3 regions of the Mesorhizobium sp. M0317 genome follow, and region 2 is predicted to be linked to each of the others. Evidence: riboswitches for the same ligand, from Rfam matches in the RefSeq annotation. Region 2 holds a riboswitch; each other region holds the start of a gene.
What was found. A riboswitch is a leader RNA that binds a small molecule or an ion and turns the genes downstream of it on or off. The one in region 2 is predicted to bind cobalamin.
Positions count from the first base shown of each region.

Region 1: another riboswitch for cobalamin. It lies ahead of NKI88_RS08205 (aromatic ring-hydroxylating oxygenase subunit alpha); the one in region 2 lies ahead of NKI88_RS25035 (DUF1636 family protein).
Region 3: another riboswitch for cobalamin. It lies ahead of metE (5-methyltetrahydropteroyltriglutamate--homocysteine S-methyltransferase); the one in region 2 lies ahead of NKI88_RS25035 (DUF1636 family protein).

Region 1 is NZ_JAMYRV010000007.1:29,583-34,925, forward strand. Features, by position in the region: gene NKI88_RS08190 (DUF680 domain-containing protein) at 1-232, opposite strand, end outside; gene NKI88_RS08195 (DUF680 domain-containing protein) at 304-507, opposite strand; gene NKI88_RS08200 (DUF680 domain-containing protein) at 574-780, opposite strand; cobalamin riboswitch at 1,280-1,481, shown strand; gene NKI88_RS08205 (aromatic ring-hydroxylating oxygenase subunit alpha) at 1,599-2,846, shown strand; gene NKI88_RS08210 (FAD-binding oxidoreductase) at 2,884-3,984, shown strand; gene NKI88_RS08215 (PqqD family protein) at 4,148-4,570, shown strand; gene NKI88_RS08220 (serine kinase) at 4,723-5,343, shown strand, end outside.
Region 2 is NZ_JAMYRV010000043.1:56,976-62,318, reverse strand. Features, by position in the region: partial or broken gene NKI88_RS25045 (cobaltochelatase subunit CobN) at 1-888, opposite strand, end outside; gene cobW (cobalamin biosynthesis protein CobW) at 907-1,959, opposite strand; gene NKI88_RS25035 (DUF1636 family protein) at 1,962-2,387, opposite strand; cobalamin riboswitch at 2,426-2,630, opposite strand; gene NKI88_RS25030 (DUF6348 family protein) at 2,689-3,381, opposite strand; gene NKI88_RS25025 (winged helix-turn-helix domain-containing protein) at 3,411-4,634, opposite strand; gene NKI88_RS25020 (NADH-quinone oxidoreductase subunit A) at 4,962-5,327, shown strand; gene NKI88_RS25015 (NuoB/complex I 20 kDa subunit family protein) at 5,318-5,343, shown strand, end outside.
Region 3 is NZ_JAMYRV010000029.1:10,502-15,844, reverse strand. Features, by position in the region: gene NKI88_RS19830 (cytochrome-c peroxidase) at 1-800, shown strand, start outside; gene metE (5-methyltetrahydropteroyltriglutamate--homocysteine S-methyltransferase) at 1,234-3,582, opposite strand; cobalamin riboswitch at 3,677-3,873, opposite strand; gene NKI88_RS19820 (adenosine kinase) at 4,282-5,274, opposite strand.

The DNA.
Region 1 (5,343 bases), on a different contig from region 2:
AGTTGTTGCCGAACCGATCCCTGTCGCTGCTCTGAGGAACGAACTTCTGTTGGTCGTTCGACGAGTTCAGCAGCTTGTAGACCGCCGAGTTGGTGCCGGTCGACGAAGTGCGGGTGGTGTCGACGGCAGCGGCCGGCTGGTTGGCGCCATTGGAGCCATAATTGTCGCTGCCGGCAAAGGCAGCGCTCGAAACAGCCAGAACGGCTGCGGCGGCGAGAACGATCTTCTTCATTTTAGTCTCCTGAATTTTTCTGATGCCGCCAGCTGCAGCGAATAAGCCCGCCACGTGCTGGAAACCGGCTTTTAGCGGCCGAAAAGGTTACGGTCGGCACCGTGGGCAGGCGCCTGCTCGGCTGGAGCCGACTTCTCAACCGAAGCCGTATGGCCACTATCGGTCGACGTAATCGCAGGCTGGTTGGCGCCGTTCGAACCGTAGTTGTCGCTGCCGGCGAAAGCGCTGCCGGAGATGGCCAAAACGGCGGCGGCAGCAAGGATGATCTTTTTCATTTCAAATACTCCTGAATTTTTTGGGATCCCGAGAGCGACGGGTTAGCCGCCCTTCTTTGGTCGGGATCAGCGATTGCCGTAGAGGTCGCGGTCGGCGCCCTGAACGACAGGCTGCTTGTCAGCGTGCGCCGGCTTCTGAATGGAAGCCGTATACGAGCTGTCGACCGAGACGGCTGGCTGGTTCGCACCATTGGAACCGTAATTGTCGCTACCGGCGAAGGCGCTGCCGGTGATCGCCAAAACGGCTGCGGCAGTGAGGATGATCTTTTTCATTTTTAGTACTCCAGTTTGTCTGTCCGTCTAGCGGCGTGTCTTGGGAGGAATTCGCGTCGTTCGGACAGCCCCGATGTGGGAAAGCCATAGGCTGGTTTCCAATCACGAAGTTGTTCCGTGTGGACCACGGTCCTGCACCTTGAAATTGTGCCAGGAAGTTCCTCTATGGTCATTTATCGCATTGTTTTCAGTTGCTTATGTCGAACCGAGTGGTTCGCTCCGGTGTCGGTTTCCGGGCCGTCGTTCACACCGTCCTGCACGCATTGTCAACAGAAACGAACCGTTCGGTTCGATTAGAGATTGCTAATAGTAACTTTTCGATACCGTTGAGCCCTTTTTGCCCCCGATCGAACTGGATCCGCAGCGATTCGAAACGGCGATGATGGCGTCGCAAGAAACGTCTCAGCTCTTTGACCGGCGCCGGGGGGCGTATGCCGCGCGTGTCGCGCCGCATGGATACGATGTCGCTTTCATGCCGACGTCGCGATCGCTGCCGTGATTAGATGATCGCATCTCAGGTGCCGCTTCGTGACGACGCAGCGGAGAATTGGGAAGCCGGTCAGAATCCGGCGCTGCCCCCGCAACGGTGGTGGAGTTGAAGTCGCAACGGGAGACCACTGGGCAAGAGCCTGGGAAGGTGTCGCGATGGTCCGCAAGGACAACTCCAGAGCCCGGAAACCAGCCCGAGACGCATAGACTCGACTGATCGCGGTGGGCGGTCAAGAGGTGGATAGTGCATGTCCGGCGCCGCGCCGGCCTGCGTCCGATCCTTCCTCCATCACCACCAAGTTCAGTCCTTAAACCACGAGGACAGAACTATGGATACGCGCAACGACATGCTGAGGCTCCTGAACGGCCGCAAGCAAGGCTTTTCGCTGGAACAGCCCTTCTACACCGACCCGGACTATTTCAAGCTCGACATGGAGCTTATCTGGTATCGCGACTGGCTGTTCATCGGCCATGATTGCGAACTGCCGAAGCCCGGCAGCTATATCACCGTGCAGATCGGCGATTATCCGGTGGTGCTGGTCCGCGACCAGAAGGGCAACATCAACGCCTTTCACAATTCCTGCCGCCATCGCGGCAGCCGTGTCTGCAACACTGAGAAGGGCATGGCGGCAAAGCTTGTCTGCCCCTATCACCAGTGGACCTACGAGCTTGACGGCCGGCTGCTGTTTGCCCGCCAGATGGCCGACGGTTTCGACAAGAGCCAGTTCGGCCTGAAGCCCGTCGCCTGCGAGAGCGTCGGCGGCTACATCTTCATCTGCCTGGCGAAAGAACCTGCCGACTTTGCGCCGATGCGCGCCATGATAGAGCCCTACCTCAAGCCGCACCGGCTGAATGAAGCCAAGGTCGCCTTCGAGAGCACCATCATCGAGAAGGGCAACTGGAAGCTGGTCTGGGAAAACAACCGCGAATGCTATCACTGCGCCGGCAATCATCCGGAGCTGTGCAAGACATTCCCCGAAGCGCCGACGGTGACCGGCGTGCAGGGCGCCGACAGCGATCCGGAGATGCTGGCGCACTGGGCGAAATGCGAGACGGCGGGCCTGCCGAGCAAGTTCCGCATCGATCCGGCCGGGCAATACCGCGCCACCCGCGCGCCGCTGCTGCGCGATGCCGTCAGCTACACGATGTCGGGAAAGCGCGCGGTGACGAAGAACCTGTCCGACACTGTTGCCGCCGACCGCATCGGCACCTTGATGCACTACCACTATCCGACGACCTGGAACCACATCCTGATCGACCATGCGGTCACCTTCCGGGTGCTGCCGATCAGCGCCACGCAAACCGCGGTGACGACCAAGTGGCTGGTGCACAAGGATGCGGTCGAGGGCGTCGACTACAACCTTGAAGAGCTCACCCACGTTTGGACCGAGACCAACGACCAGGACCGCCGCATCGTCGAGGAAAACGCCTTCGGCATCCTGTCGCCGGCCTATGAGCCCGGCCCCTATTCGGAGCTGCATGAGGGCGGCGTGATCCAGTTCGTCGAATGGTACGCGGCCTTCATCGGCCCGCGCCTTGCCGAAGGCGGCCGGCCGGCGCTGCGCAACGTCGCGTGAGCTGGAGCAGGCGAGGAAGGACCGGAGGATGAATGCGATGACGGATCTTGGGCTCTATCGCCATCTTGACCAGATGGCGCCGTGGAACGATAGGCTGCAGGTGCTGGAAGTGATCGGCGTCAGCGACGAGGCGCCTGACGTCAAGACCTTCACCTTCCGCTCCGACAACCAGACCTGGTTCCGCTACAAGCCGGGCCAGTTCCTGACGCTGGAACTGCCGACACCGGACGGGCCGCTGATGCGCACCTATACGCTGTCGTCGTCACCATCGCGGCCGTTTTCGATCGCGGTGACGGTCAAGGCGCAGGCCGGCAGCATCGGCACGCGCTGGATGTTCGACCATCTGGTGCCCGGTTCGCATGTCAAGGCCTACGGACCGGCCGGCGACTTCTCGTTGCACAGCCACCCGGCGGCCAAATACCTGTTCATTTCCGCCGGCTCCGGCGTGACGCCGATGATGTCGATGCTGCGCTGGCTGAACGACTGCGCGCCATGGACCGATGTCGGTTTCGTCAACTGCGCGCGGCGTGCCGAAGAGATCATTTTCCGCAAGGAACTCGAACTGCTCGGCGGCCATATGCCCGGCCTGTCGCTCGGCTTCATGATCGAGGAACGTTCCAGCCGCGAGGGCTGGTACGGTCATATGGGGCGCATCGACGCGATCCGGCTGCCCTTGCTGGCTCCGGATTTCCGCGAGCGCGAAATCTTCTGCTGCGGCCCCGATCCGTTCATGCGCGCCGTGCGCGGCATGCTGGATGCCGCCGGCTTCGACATGACGAAATACCATCAGGAGAGCTTTGCCGCGCCTGTGATGGAGGAAATTCCGGCGCCGTTTGCCTCCCCGGTCGAGGACGGCATCGCTGCACCTGTCGAAGCCGTGACGCCGATCCGCTTCTCGCTTTCGGAGGTCGATGCCGGCTGCGTCGCCGGCCAGACCGTGCTGCAGACCGCGCGCAGCTCGGGCGTGCGGATTCCCGCCGCCTGCGAGTTCGGCCTGTGCGGCACCTGCAAGGTGAAGAAGGTCTCCGGCGAAGTCGAGATGAGCCACAATGGCGGCATCCTCGACCACGAGATCGATGACGGTTTCATCCTTGCCTGCTGCTCGAAACCGTTGTCGGCGCTCGAAATCGAGGCTTGAGCGGCGCCGATATCACCGCAACGGTCGCCGACGCAGGCGTTGTGTTCGAGGGTCTTTGTCTTGCCAAGCATGGGCCGAGTGATTTAGACGCACTTAGGAAGGGCTTGGCAGACCGCGAAACCGGCGCATCCCTTCATGGGCGCATGGGACGGGGGACAGAGCGATGCAACAGCGGGTCTACGCGGTCGCAAGCAAGGACATCGTTTTCGAATCATTCGATGGCGAAGCCGTCGTTCTCGATCTTTCGAACGGCAAGTATTTCGGCTTTTCCAATTCCGGCAGCCGGGTCTGGCAGGCTTTGTCGTCCGGCGTCGCCACTGAAGCGCTGGTCGGAGCTGCCGCGGGCGCCGCAAAAATAAGCCTGGCCGACCTCGAAAGCTTCGTTGCCCGACTGCTCGATTTCGGGTTGCTTGCGCCAGCCGAAACACCGGCGCAACCGCTTTCAGGCGAGCTGTCGGCCGCGCTTGCTGCCAGCAATGAGCCGCTCAAGGTCGAGGTCCATGACGACCTTGCCGATCTCATCATTGTCGACCCGATCCATGAGGTCGAGGAACCTCTCGGCTGGCCGGCGGTGAAACAGGCATAATCGTTTCCCTCTAAGCGCGTCGCGTTTGAACGGACTCAGGCGACGCGCTTAGATCTTTGATTTTATGCATATCGTCGTCTCAAAACCGGGGCCGCCCCGAGCGACATGCATCAGGCGACCCGGCGCAATTCTGGACGCTGAACAACCAACACATGCCTTTGATCACGCTGCAAACCCTGCCGGATTATGCCCGCCATGTGCTGGCGGCCGCGGAAAGCGCCGCCGCCTTCTATCCCGTTGCCGCCAGCGTCCGGTTGCCGGGGCTGGACCTGAGTGTCCATCTCGACCATGGCACGCTGGCAGATACCATCGGCCATGCCTTCATACCGGCTCCGGGCAATCCGTCTGCATCTGACGGCTGCCGCATTTTCGTCGCCCACCCGGGCATCGATGGCGTCCCCGCCCCGGGCACCTGGGGCCGAGGCGATTACAACCATCATGCCTTTGCCAACCGGCTGGAAGAGGCCGGATTGCGCGGCAGCTACTATCATGACCTCGACTTCTGGCAGTTCCATGATCCGCAACGCCATGTCGGGGCGCAGCTGATGATGTCGGCCAAGGCCTTTCCGCCATGGGAACAAGGGGCGCCGCTGCGCGCCTTCCTGCATTGGGAATATGCGGCGCGCGGCATGCGGCTTACCCATGCCGGCACGCTGGGCATCGATGGCAAGGGCGTGCTGCTGGCGGGCTCTGGCGGAGCCGGCAAATCGGGAACGGTCGTCGCCGGCCTGCTCAATGGGCTCGATAGCGTCGGCGACGACTATGTGCTGATC
Region 2 (5,343 bases):
GCGGAGTGCATCAAAGAGGGCATCGATTGGCGCGACATCGGCGGCCAGCAGCATCGAGCGGTAGAAGAGGATGGGGATAATGGGAGGGTTGATGTTGTCTGCGCCGAGTTCCCGCCCACCCCCCTCTGTCCTGCCGGACATCTCCCCCGCAAGGGGGGAGATTGATCTGTCGTCAACGGTTTCGCCAATCTTAGATGACCCAGACAGCTTCCTGTTCAACGGGGCCGAAGAGGAGCCGGCTTTGGTGACGGCTGATCTCCCCCCTTGAGGGGGAGATGTCCGGTAGGACAAAGGGGGGTGTGACGGAACGCCGACATCGGCAAATTCGACCACGCCGCAGCAAGGCTCATAAAACCCGGCTTTCGGCACGCTGACCGGCTCAGCCGCCGCCGCATCCTGCCCAGCCAACCACGCCAGCCGCTGCATCAGCGCTACCATATTCTCCGGCCCGCCCTCGCGGAAATAGCCCAGCAGGCCGTCCAGTTCCTCGCGCGGCAGCGTCGAGGCTTCGATCAGCCTGAGGTCCTCGTCATGGCTTTCACCAGGCAGCAGCGCCAGCTTGATGCCACGTTCGCGAGCAGTCACCGCGAGTTGGTCGCAGCCATAGCGCCACCAGTCATAGCCGCCGAGGATGCGCACCAAGATCACCTTGGCCTGGCGGGCGACGCTGTCGATCCAGAGGTCCACGGACATGGGATGACGCAGGTCGCGCAACGCCGCCAGCCGCATCGACGGCAGGCGGGCGGCATCGGCCTTCCAGGCCGCCGCGAGGCCGGCGAGGTCGCTGTCGGTGAAGGACAGCGCCACGATATCCGCCGGCGTCTGCCGGAGATCAACCGGCTCGGCGAGATCGTCGAGCGAGGCGGAGGTCGTGGTGAGTATGTGCATCGCGGCTCGTGCCTGAGATCAACCGGCGAGTATACGCTCGATCGCCGGACGGTTCAGCCCCTTCAGGCCAATGACGACGAGACGCGAGCGGCGATCGTCCTCGGCCGTCCAGGCGCGGTCATAGTAATGGTTGACGCGTGGGCCGACGGCCTGCAGCAAAAGCCGCATCGGCTTGCCGCCGACATCGACGAAGCCTTTTACACGCAACACGTTTTCCTGTTCGGCGGCGGTGGCGACGCGCTTGGCCAGGTCGTCGGGATTGGCGATCGAGGGGATGTCGACGATGAAGGTGTCGAAATCGTCATGCTCATGATCGAAAGCGCCGTCGTGATGCGACTTGCGGTTCTCGATGTCGTCTTCGACGGCGAGACCGAGGCCAAGCAGCACCGACGGGTCGACCTTGCCATGCGCAGTCGGCACGATTTTTACCGCGCGGGCGGAATGTTCATTGATGATGGCGTTGGCGCGGGCCGAACCGGGGGCGTCCATCAGATCGCTCTTCGACAGGATGATCAAATCGGCGCAGGCGATCTGGTCCTCGAACACTTCTTCGACAGGATCGTCATGGTCGAGCGTCTCGTCCTGAGCGCGCTGTGCCTGCAAAGCGTCCATGTCGTTGGCGACGCGGCCTTCGGCCAGCGCCGGGCCGTCTACCACGGCGATGACACCGTCGACGGTTACCCGGCTCTTCACGCTCGGCCACTGGAACGCCTGGACCAGCGGCTTGGGCAGAGCCAGGCCCGAGGTCTCGATCAGGATGTGGTCAACCTTCGGTGTCAGCGCGAGGATCTTGTCGAGGGCGGGCACGAAATCGTCGGCGACTGTACAGCAGATGCAGCCATTGGCCAGTTCGACGATGTTTTCCTCGGGGCAGGTGTCGATGCCGCAGCCTTTCAGGATTTCCCCGTCGATGCCGATGTCGCCGAACTCGTTGACGATGATGGCGATGCGCTTGCCGCCGGCATTTTCCAGGAGATGGCGGACCAGCGTCGTCTTGCCGGCGCCGAGGAAGCCTGTAACGACAGTGCAGGGAACACGGGAGAGGTTGGCGGCCGGGTTTGAAGCGTTCATCGTCAGTCCTTCAGCATGTCGAGGGGTGGGATGCGGGCAACGAGGCCGCGCTTGAGGCTATCGGGCCGGCCGCGCCACGGGATGAGGCCGTCGGCCGAAGTCGCGAAGAGCTTTGCGCCGGTAACGAGGTCGGCGCCGCTGGTTGCGGTCAGATCGCCGAAGACATAGCTCCAGCAGCCATCGCGCAGGATCGCGGCGCTGAGGCGGCGCTTGCAATTGCCGAGACATTCGGCGGTGCGGACCCGGATATCGCCGGCAGCGGCGCGGCGTGTGTCCTCAGCCAGCAATTCGCCGGCGCGCGGATGGGCGTCGGAACCGGTCTCATCGCGGCAGGAGGCGCAGACGATGACGGTCACGCCGGTCAGGGCGTCGTTGTCCCCGGACGCAATGTCCGCTGTGCCAGCCGAAAAACTGCTGTTCTGGTCCAAAAACCGTGCTCCTTGCCCGGAAACCCGCCAGGCGATCGGATACTTTGTCTCAGACGGCAGGTCTCCTGGCTCGCGGGTCGTCGCCTTGGTTAGCCGCCTTCCCGGTGTTACCCAGTGGCTTTCGGCCTTGGCTCGTCGCTTACAGTTGCGGGGACAGCCGCGGATTTGGGACCGAAATCCCGCACCGCATTCCCTCTTGGCCCTTGCCGTTGCGGGCAGGGGACCGTCTGCAGCGGATTTAGGCTTTTGCGGGCGGCGGTGTCAACGCACGGCTACGACATGGCGATGTCGGCAGGGGCTGTCATGTCCCGGCTTCCGGCAGTGCCAGGATGACCTGTCGGATAGCTTGATAGCCATCGCTATAGTCCCAGTCATGACCGACAGCCAGATTCTGTCCCTCATGCCAAACCGCGTTGTCCAGAAGGACTTCGGCACTAATCAGCGTGCCCTTCAAGCCTGCCAGAAAGGTCCGGACAAAATGGCTTCCGGGGGGTACCGAAGCTGTGAACAGCTTTTCCAGCTTGGCATAGAATGCTGGATAGCCTGGTGTCAGCGAGCATAGCTCGGTTGTGGCCTGGGAAATGACCGGGCCGCTATAGATTTTCCAGCGGGCATCTTTTCGCCAGATCTTCCAACTGGCGCTGCTTCGCTGCCAAAGCTCTATTTCGGCCTGCATGTTCTCGCAGACGTGATCGGCCAGTCCCTCAATGGCCACATGGAAAACACCACGGAGAAACTTTTCAAACGCCTGGTTCAGTTCCTGTTCGCGCGTGTCGCCGAAGCCAGCAAAGGATTCAATGACCGGCTGAACATCAAGCAGCGGAGAAAAAATGTAGATTTCCAGGACCAGCCGGTCAGAACTCGTCTCGAACACCTCAGCCTCAAACCGAAGCTGCTTCGATTGGAGCATGACGTCCCTATCTCTGCGGACTGCATCTATTCCATGCGCAATGAGGGCGCCATGGATCATGTCGAGCACTTTGTCCGATGCCATTGCACAACCTACGAGGCTTATTGAGGCGTCTATGACAGACGCTGCAAGGGTTGGCCATCTCTCTCGCTAGCCAATGCCGGCCCCAAATCGCCGGCGGGCGTCACTTCCATGCGCTCAAGTCCAAGCCAGCCCTGCATCTCCTTTAGTTCCTCAAAAAGCTGTGCGGTGGTCTCAGGCGGTGCGCCTGCTTCGGCGTAGGCGGCGTGGACGCGTAAGACACTCGCAGGCCGGTCGGCCTTGAGATCGACGCGGGCGACGATCCGGTCGCCGAGCAGGAAGGGCAGCACGTAGTAGCCATATTGGCGCTTTTCGGCCGGCGTGTAGATCTCGATGCGGTAGTGGAAATCGAACAGGCGCTCGGTGCGCGAGCGCTCGAAGACCACCGGATCGAAGGGCGCCAGTAGCGCGCGGGCCTCGATCTTTCGCGGCAGACGGGCGTCCTTATAGAGGTAAGCCGGCTTGTCCCAGCCTTCGACGTTTACCGGCAGCAACTCGCCCATCTCAACCAGTTCCTCCAACCGGCCCTTCATGTCGGCTGGCGACAAGCGGAAATAATCGCGCAGGTCACCCGTCGTCGCGATGCCGTGGGCGCGGGCGGAAATGCGCAGCAATTCGCGGTGCGCGTCCTCGGCCGCCGGCACCGGCAGATCGAGGATCGCCTGCGGCAGCACGCGCTCGGGCAGGTCGTAGAAACGCTCGAAGCCACGGCGGTGCGCCGTGGTGATGCGTCCGGCCCAAAACAGCCATTCGAAGGCGTGCTTGGCGTGGCTCCAGCCCCACCAGCCGCCCGAACCTTTCTGGCCCTCCAGTGCCGAAGCGGCAATCGGGCCGCGCTCGGCGACCGCGCGGTAGATCTCTTCGATATAGGCGCCGTGCTCGCGGCCCCATTTGGCGAGGCCCAGATACATTTCGTCGCCGCTTTCAGCGCGCTGCATGCGCCAGCGCATCAGTGGGTAGGTCTCGACCGGCAGGAACGAGGCCTCATGCGCCCAGTATTCGAACACCGTGCGTTTGCGGGTGATTGCGGCATTGTCGAGCAGGGTGAGCGGGTAGGGGCCAAGGCGCGAATAGAGCGGCATATAGTGGGCGCGCACCACGGCGCTGACGGAATCGATCTGCAGCAAGCCGGTGCGCGACAGCACGCGGGCGAGGTGGCGGCGATCGGGCGTGCCGCCCGGGCGCGGATCGAGAAATCCTTGCGCGGCGAGCGCGATGCGCCTGGCCGTCGGGAGTGAGATTTTGTCCTTCGTCAAAGTGTCTTGCCTCGAACCATTTTCCCGACTTTAGCCGGCGATTCCGGTGATGCTAGCAGGCAAATGGCGGGAGATGTGTCAGGAGACAAAAGTGGAGTGAAAGATGAAGGAAATCAAACAGGAGGAGATCGGACCAGTTTTTCCCGGCCTGCCGTCCAGCACTGTCTTTTGAACAAGGTTTGACTTGCTTCGCTGAAAGCCGTGCGCTAACCCTCGCCGCGTTGCAGCAAAGGCACCTAAAACGGTTCAGCGGTTAAACTGTCGCGCTTCCGCATTAGGGTTGGTTGCTGTAATCAAAGTGGATTGGCCGCCAACGGAAAGCCGAGCATGAACGTACTCCTCAGTTCATACCTGCCCATCGTCCTCTTCATCGCCGTGGCTGCGATTGTAGGCCTAGCGCTTATCATCGCGCCGTTCCTGGTGGCTTATCGCAATCCCGATCCGGAAAAGCTTTCCGCCTACGAGTGCGGGTTCAACTCGTTCGACGATGCCCGGATGAAATTCGACATCCGCTTCTACCTGGTGTCGATCCTGTTCATCATCTTCGATCTGGAAGTGGCCTTCCTGTTTCCGTGGGCGGTGTCGTTCTCGAAGATCGGCATGCTCGGTTTCTGGTCGATGATGGTGTTTTTGGCGGTGCTGACCATCGGCTTTGCCTACGAATGGAAAAAAGGAGCGCTGGAATGGGATTGAACGACAGTTCCGGAAC
Region 3 (5,343 bases), on a different contig from region 2:
ACGACAATCACGAAACCTCGATTGGCCATGGTTGGCAGAAGGGACAGCGCAACGCGCCGACTGTACTGAACGCTGTCTTCAACATCGCCCAGTTCTGGGATGGTCGTGCCGAAGACCTGAAGGCTCAGGCGAAGGGACCGGTCCAAGCCGGGATCGAAATGGCCAATACACCGGGCCAACTCATCGCCACTCTCAAGTCCATGCCGCAATATGTCGAGTGGTTCGATGCGGCTTTTCCGGCTGAAGCCGATCGGGTCACCTTCGACAACTTCGCCAAGGCGATCGAAGCCTTCGAGGCGACACTGGTCACACCTGCCCCGTTCGACAGCTTCCTGAATGGTGATGAGGTTGCCATGACTTCCGAACAGAAACAGGGCCTGGTGCTTTTCATGGACAAAGGCTGCTCGTCCTGCCATGCCGGCATCAACGTTGGTGGGCAAGCCTATTACCCATTCGGCCTCGTGGAACGGCCCAGCGCCGAAGTCCTGCCGGACAAAGACAAGGGCCGATTTGAGGTCACCAATGCAGCCGACGATTCCTATGTCTTCCGCGTGGCGCCGCTGCGCAACGTTGCACTCACCGCGCCATACTTTCATTCGGGCAAGGTTTGGGATCTGAAACAGGCCGTCGCCATTATGGGGACCACCCAGCTCGGCGTAGTACTGGCGGACGAAGAAGTTGACCTGCTTGTTGCCTTCCTCAACTCGCTGACCGGAGAGGCACCTGACGTCGCCTATCCCATCTTACCCTCAGAAACGGCGACAACGCCCCGGCCTGTAACGCAGATCTCAGGAAAATAAGGGCCAACTGGCCGCGGACTCGCAATCGAAAATGATTGGCGATTTTTACTTGGCGACACGAATTGCGACGTCCATCTCCGAATTGGCGGGACGCTAGCGATACCCGAACCCTGCCACCTCGCCCGTAGTCTGCGCGATCAACTGGGGGCGGACAGACGCAGCACCATACATTGTCCTGAGCGAACGCGCCAAGCAGTCTACTTTGAGAAACGACGCGTGTCCGATTTGTTCGAGGCGCGGGGCCTGTATGTCCCCAAGGAACCAATATTATAGCGTAGTGCCACATTTATATTTCTGCGGGATTAAGACACGTGCCGTAGGGAAATTGCACATTTGCGCCGAGTGGCTCATTTCCAAGAGTGTGCCGGTTTGGCATGTTCACGGCCGACAGGAGCCAGCCGGTAGCTCACCACACGGTGAGGAAGGAGAAGCCTCAGGCCACTTTCTCCCGGAGCGCGCGCGCTGCAGCGACCATGTTAATGAGGGCAGGGCGGACCTCCTCCCACTTGCGTGTTTTGAGGCCACAGTCCGGGTTTACCCACAGTTGGCCGTCGGACAGTCGCTCGCGGGCAAGCATGATTAGGTCCGAAATCTCGCCGACTTCCGGGACGCGTGGTGAGTGAATATCATAGACGCCAGGACCGATTTCGTTCGGATATTTGGAGCTCGTGAAGGCGTCCAACAGTTCCATCTTCGAGCGCGACGTCTCAATCGAAATGACATCCGCATCCATTCCAGCGATCGCGTGAATGATCTCGTTGAACTCCGAATAGCACATGTGGGTATGAATTTGAGTCGCGTCCTTTACACCCGTTGAAGCGATCCGGAAACATTCGACAGCCCAGTCGAGATAGACTTTCCAGTCAGATTGGCGCAGTGGCAATCCTTCGCGAAACGCGGCCTCATCGATCTGGACCATCCTTGCGCCGGATCTTTCGAGATCCGTCACTTCGTCGCGGATGGCGAGCGCGATCTGGCGGCAGGCTTCGGAGCGGGGTACGTCGTCGCGAACAAAAGACCAGTTGAGAATGGTGACTGGGCCTGTGAGCATTCCCTTCACGGGCTTTTCCGTAAGCGACTGGGCGAATTGCCACCAGCGCACTGTCATCGGATTGCGCCTCGATACGTCGCCGAAAATGATGGGGGGACGCACGTAGCGCGACCCATAGCTTTGTACCCAGGCATGCTGGGTGAGCGCGAAGCCGGACAACTGCTCGCCGAAATGCTGTACCATGTCGTTTCGCTCGAACTCACCATGCACCAGCACGTCCAGCCCGATCTCTTCCTGCCAGCGAATTGCAGCCTCGATCTCCTTCTTCAGGAACGTCTCATAGTCGACATAGCTCAGCTGGCCCTTCGCATGAGCGGCCCGCGCCTTGCGTACCTGCGGCGTCTGCGGGAAGGACCCGATGGTCGTCGTCGGGAACGGCGGCAGCCCGAGTGAGCCGGCCTGGACTCTGGAGCGCTCGCCAAAAGCGCTCTCTCGTCGCTTCGCGCTGTCCTCAATGCTAGCGATCCGCCCCTGAACAAGCGGGTCATGGATCCTCGTGGATGTCACGCGCGTGGCGGCAGCCTCGGCAGACGCTTTCAACGCGCCTGCCACCGCATCCCTGCCTTGGGACAGGGCCCGGGCCAGCAAGACCAGCTCGTCGGTCTTCTGGGCCGCGAAGGCGAGCCACGACCTGATGTCCGCGTCGAGTTCCGTCTCCATGCGCAGATCAATCGGCACATGCAGCATCGAGCAAGAAGGCGCGATCTCGACGCGGTCCAAGGGCCAGCCGGCGACGATCGGTTTGATGCGGTCGAGAATGGCGGGCAGGTTCGCACGCCAGACGTTGCGGCCATCGATCAAGCCGAGCGAGAGCACCAGATCCTTCGGAGCGAGCCGACCCACCGTTTCCAGCTGCTCGGGAGCGCGCACGAGATCAATATGCAGGCCGGCCAGGGGCAGAGAAATCGCGGTTTCGAGATTGTCTCCCAGCGACCCGAAATACGTAGCCAGCATGATCTTCAGCTCGGGCGCGGCTTTCGACAGCTGGCCATAGGCGAATTCGAACGCAGCTCGTTCGTTCGGGTTCAGATCGAGGACAAGCGCTGGCTCATCGATCTGCACCCAGTCGGCTCCCGACAGCTTCAGCCTCTCCAGAAGCTGCTCGTAAACCGGCAGCAGCCGCGGTAGGAGCGCGATGGGACCGAACCCCTCGGCAGGCGATTTCGCCAGCTTGAGGAAGGTGATGGGTCCAAGGATGACTGGGCGTGTGTGAATGCCGAGAGCTTTAGCCTCGAGGAAGTAATCGACCGGCTTCGATGACGAGAGGGCGAACGTCTGATCATCATCGAGTTCCGGCACAATGTAGTGGTAGTTGGTGTCAAACCACTTGGTCATTTCCATCGCGGTTACACCAGGTCCATGAGCCTCCTCCTGGTAACCAGCGTGTCCACAATCCTCCGTCTGACCCTGGTTGCCGCGCGCCATTGCGAAGTAGATGTCAAGTGGGACCTCGCCGCTATTCCAGCCGTAACGGGATGGAACGGCCCCGACCATGGCTGCGGTGTCGAGCACATGGTCGTAAAGCGAGAAGTCGTTCGACGGGATTTTCGACACGCCGCGATCGCGCTGCTCTTCCCAGCTAGCGGCACGGAGCGCCTTCGACGTCGTGAGAAGGTCGCCAGCGGACGATGTTCCGGACCAGTAGCTTTCAAGGGCGAATTTCAGTTCTCGCCGACGACCGAAGCGCGGCACGCCGAGCGTTGCTACAGGAATTTGCTGAGAGACAGTCATGTCATACCCCGATGATTGGGGCGTCGGTGACAAGGAAGGCGCTAGCAGGCCGGCATCAACGCCGGGTTGCAGCGGCCACCGAGACACCCCGCCCGTGGACGTAATTCGCGTGGCAGGTCTCCTGGCTCGCGGGGTCATAGCCTCTACCCGTCTTCCTGAGGGTATTCGCCTCAGTGACGTGTGTTGGCTCGCCGCTAACAGTTGCGGGGGCAGCGCCGGCATCGCACCGGCTTCCCTCTTAGCTCCGCTGCGGCAGCGCCGCACGCGAGAACCACGACACGCAGACAATCACAGCAGTTCGCTCTTTTGTCAATGACGCATAACGAAATGTTTATGTCGTTATGTGATCGCGCTTTTACGCCTTTGTCTAGCATTGTGAAATATTCAGTCTGCTGCCCGCATTCGGCATCGTGGGACGTGATCGCAAGTCAAGTCCGACGGACGCCGCGAGTTCTCCGTTACCTCAGGAACCTTACTGGCCTTCCCCAAGCTGAGCTTCTGGAAAATGCTGGTGACGATCTGGATGACGGTGAATGCCGTCATGGCAAGCACGCCTTGCACCGCTCCTCCAGCGAGCTTCACGGCAGCAGCATGGGTCAGTTCTCCGAAGCGAATGGCTGTCGCTATCAGCGAGCTTTGACACAGTTCCGCCACTGCGGTCATCGCGTCAGTAGGGCGGCTGGTTAGTTGCCGGCGCATCTACAGCAACCCAGCCCCTTCCGCCTCGCGGCGCAAATTCTGCCTTGGCCTTGGGCCGATCTGCTGGATCACCAGGCCGGCCGCCAGCGAGCCAAGGTCGCCGCAGGTCTTGAGGTTGCGGCCCTGCGTGTAGCCATGCAGGAAACCGGCGGCGTAGAGGTCGCCGGCGCCGGTGGTGTCGACCAACTCCTTGATGGCGGTCGCCTCGATGACCACGGTCTCGTCGCCGCGCACGATCACCGAGCCTTTTTCGGAACGGGTGACGGCGGCAATCTTGCAGTCCTTGCGGATCTGAGCCAGCGCCTCGTCGAAGGATTTTGTCTGGTAGAGCGACTTGATCTCGTGGCTGTTGGCAAAGACGATGTCGACAGTGCCCGAGCGCATCAGCTCGAGGAACTCGTCCCGGTAGCGGTCGACGCAGAACGAATCCGACAACGTCATCGACACTTCGCGTCCGGCCTCGTGTGCGAGCTTCGCCGTCTGCCGGATCGCCTCCTTGGCGCGCGGCGGATCCCACAAATAGCCCTCGAAATAGGTAACCTTGGCGCCGGATGCCTTGTCGGCCTCGACATCCTCAGGGCCAAGCTCGACGCAGGCGCCGAGATAGGTGTTCATCGAGCGCTCGCCGTCCGGGGTGACGAAGATCATCGAGCGCGCCGTCGGCGGCTGGCCCTCGAGCGGCCTGCTGTCGAAGGCAACGCCCTGGGCATGGATGTCATGCGCGTAGATCTCGCCGAGCGGGTCGTTCGATACCTTGCCGAAGAATGCGGCGCGGCCGCCGAAGCTGGCGACGCCAGCGGCGGTATTGCCGGCGCTGCCGCCGGAGGCCTCGATCGCCGGGCCCATGCGGCTGTAGAGCAGTTCGGCGCGGCGCGTGTCGATCAGGTTCATCGCGCCCTTGATGATGCCGTTGATCTCGAGGAATGCCTCGTCGCACTGGGCGATGATGTCGACAATGGCATTGCCGATGCAAAGCACGTCATAATCCGGCATCAATGTCTCCGCCAAAAAACCCGAGCCGGCTTCTCGCCACGCCTGCCAGGCGCGGGTCTGCCCGGTGGA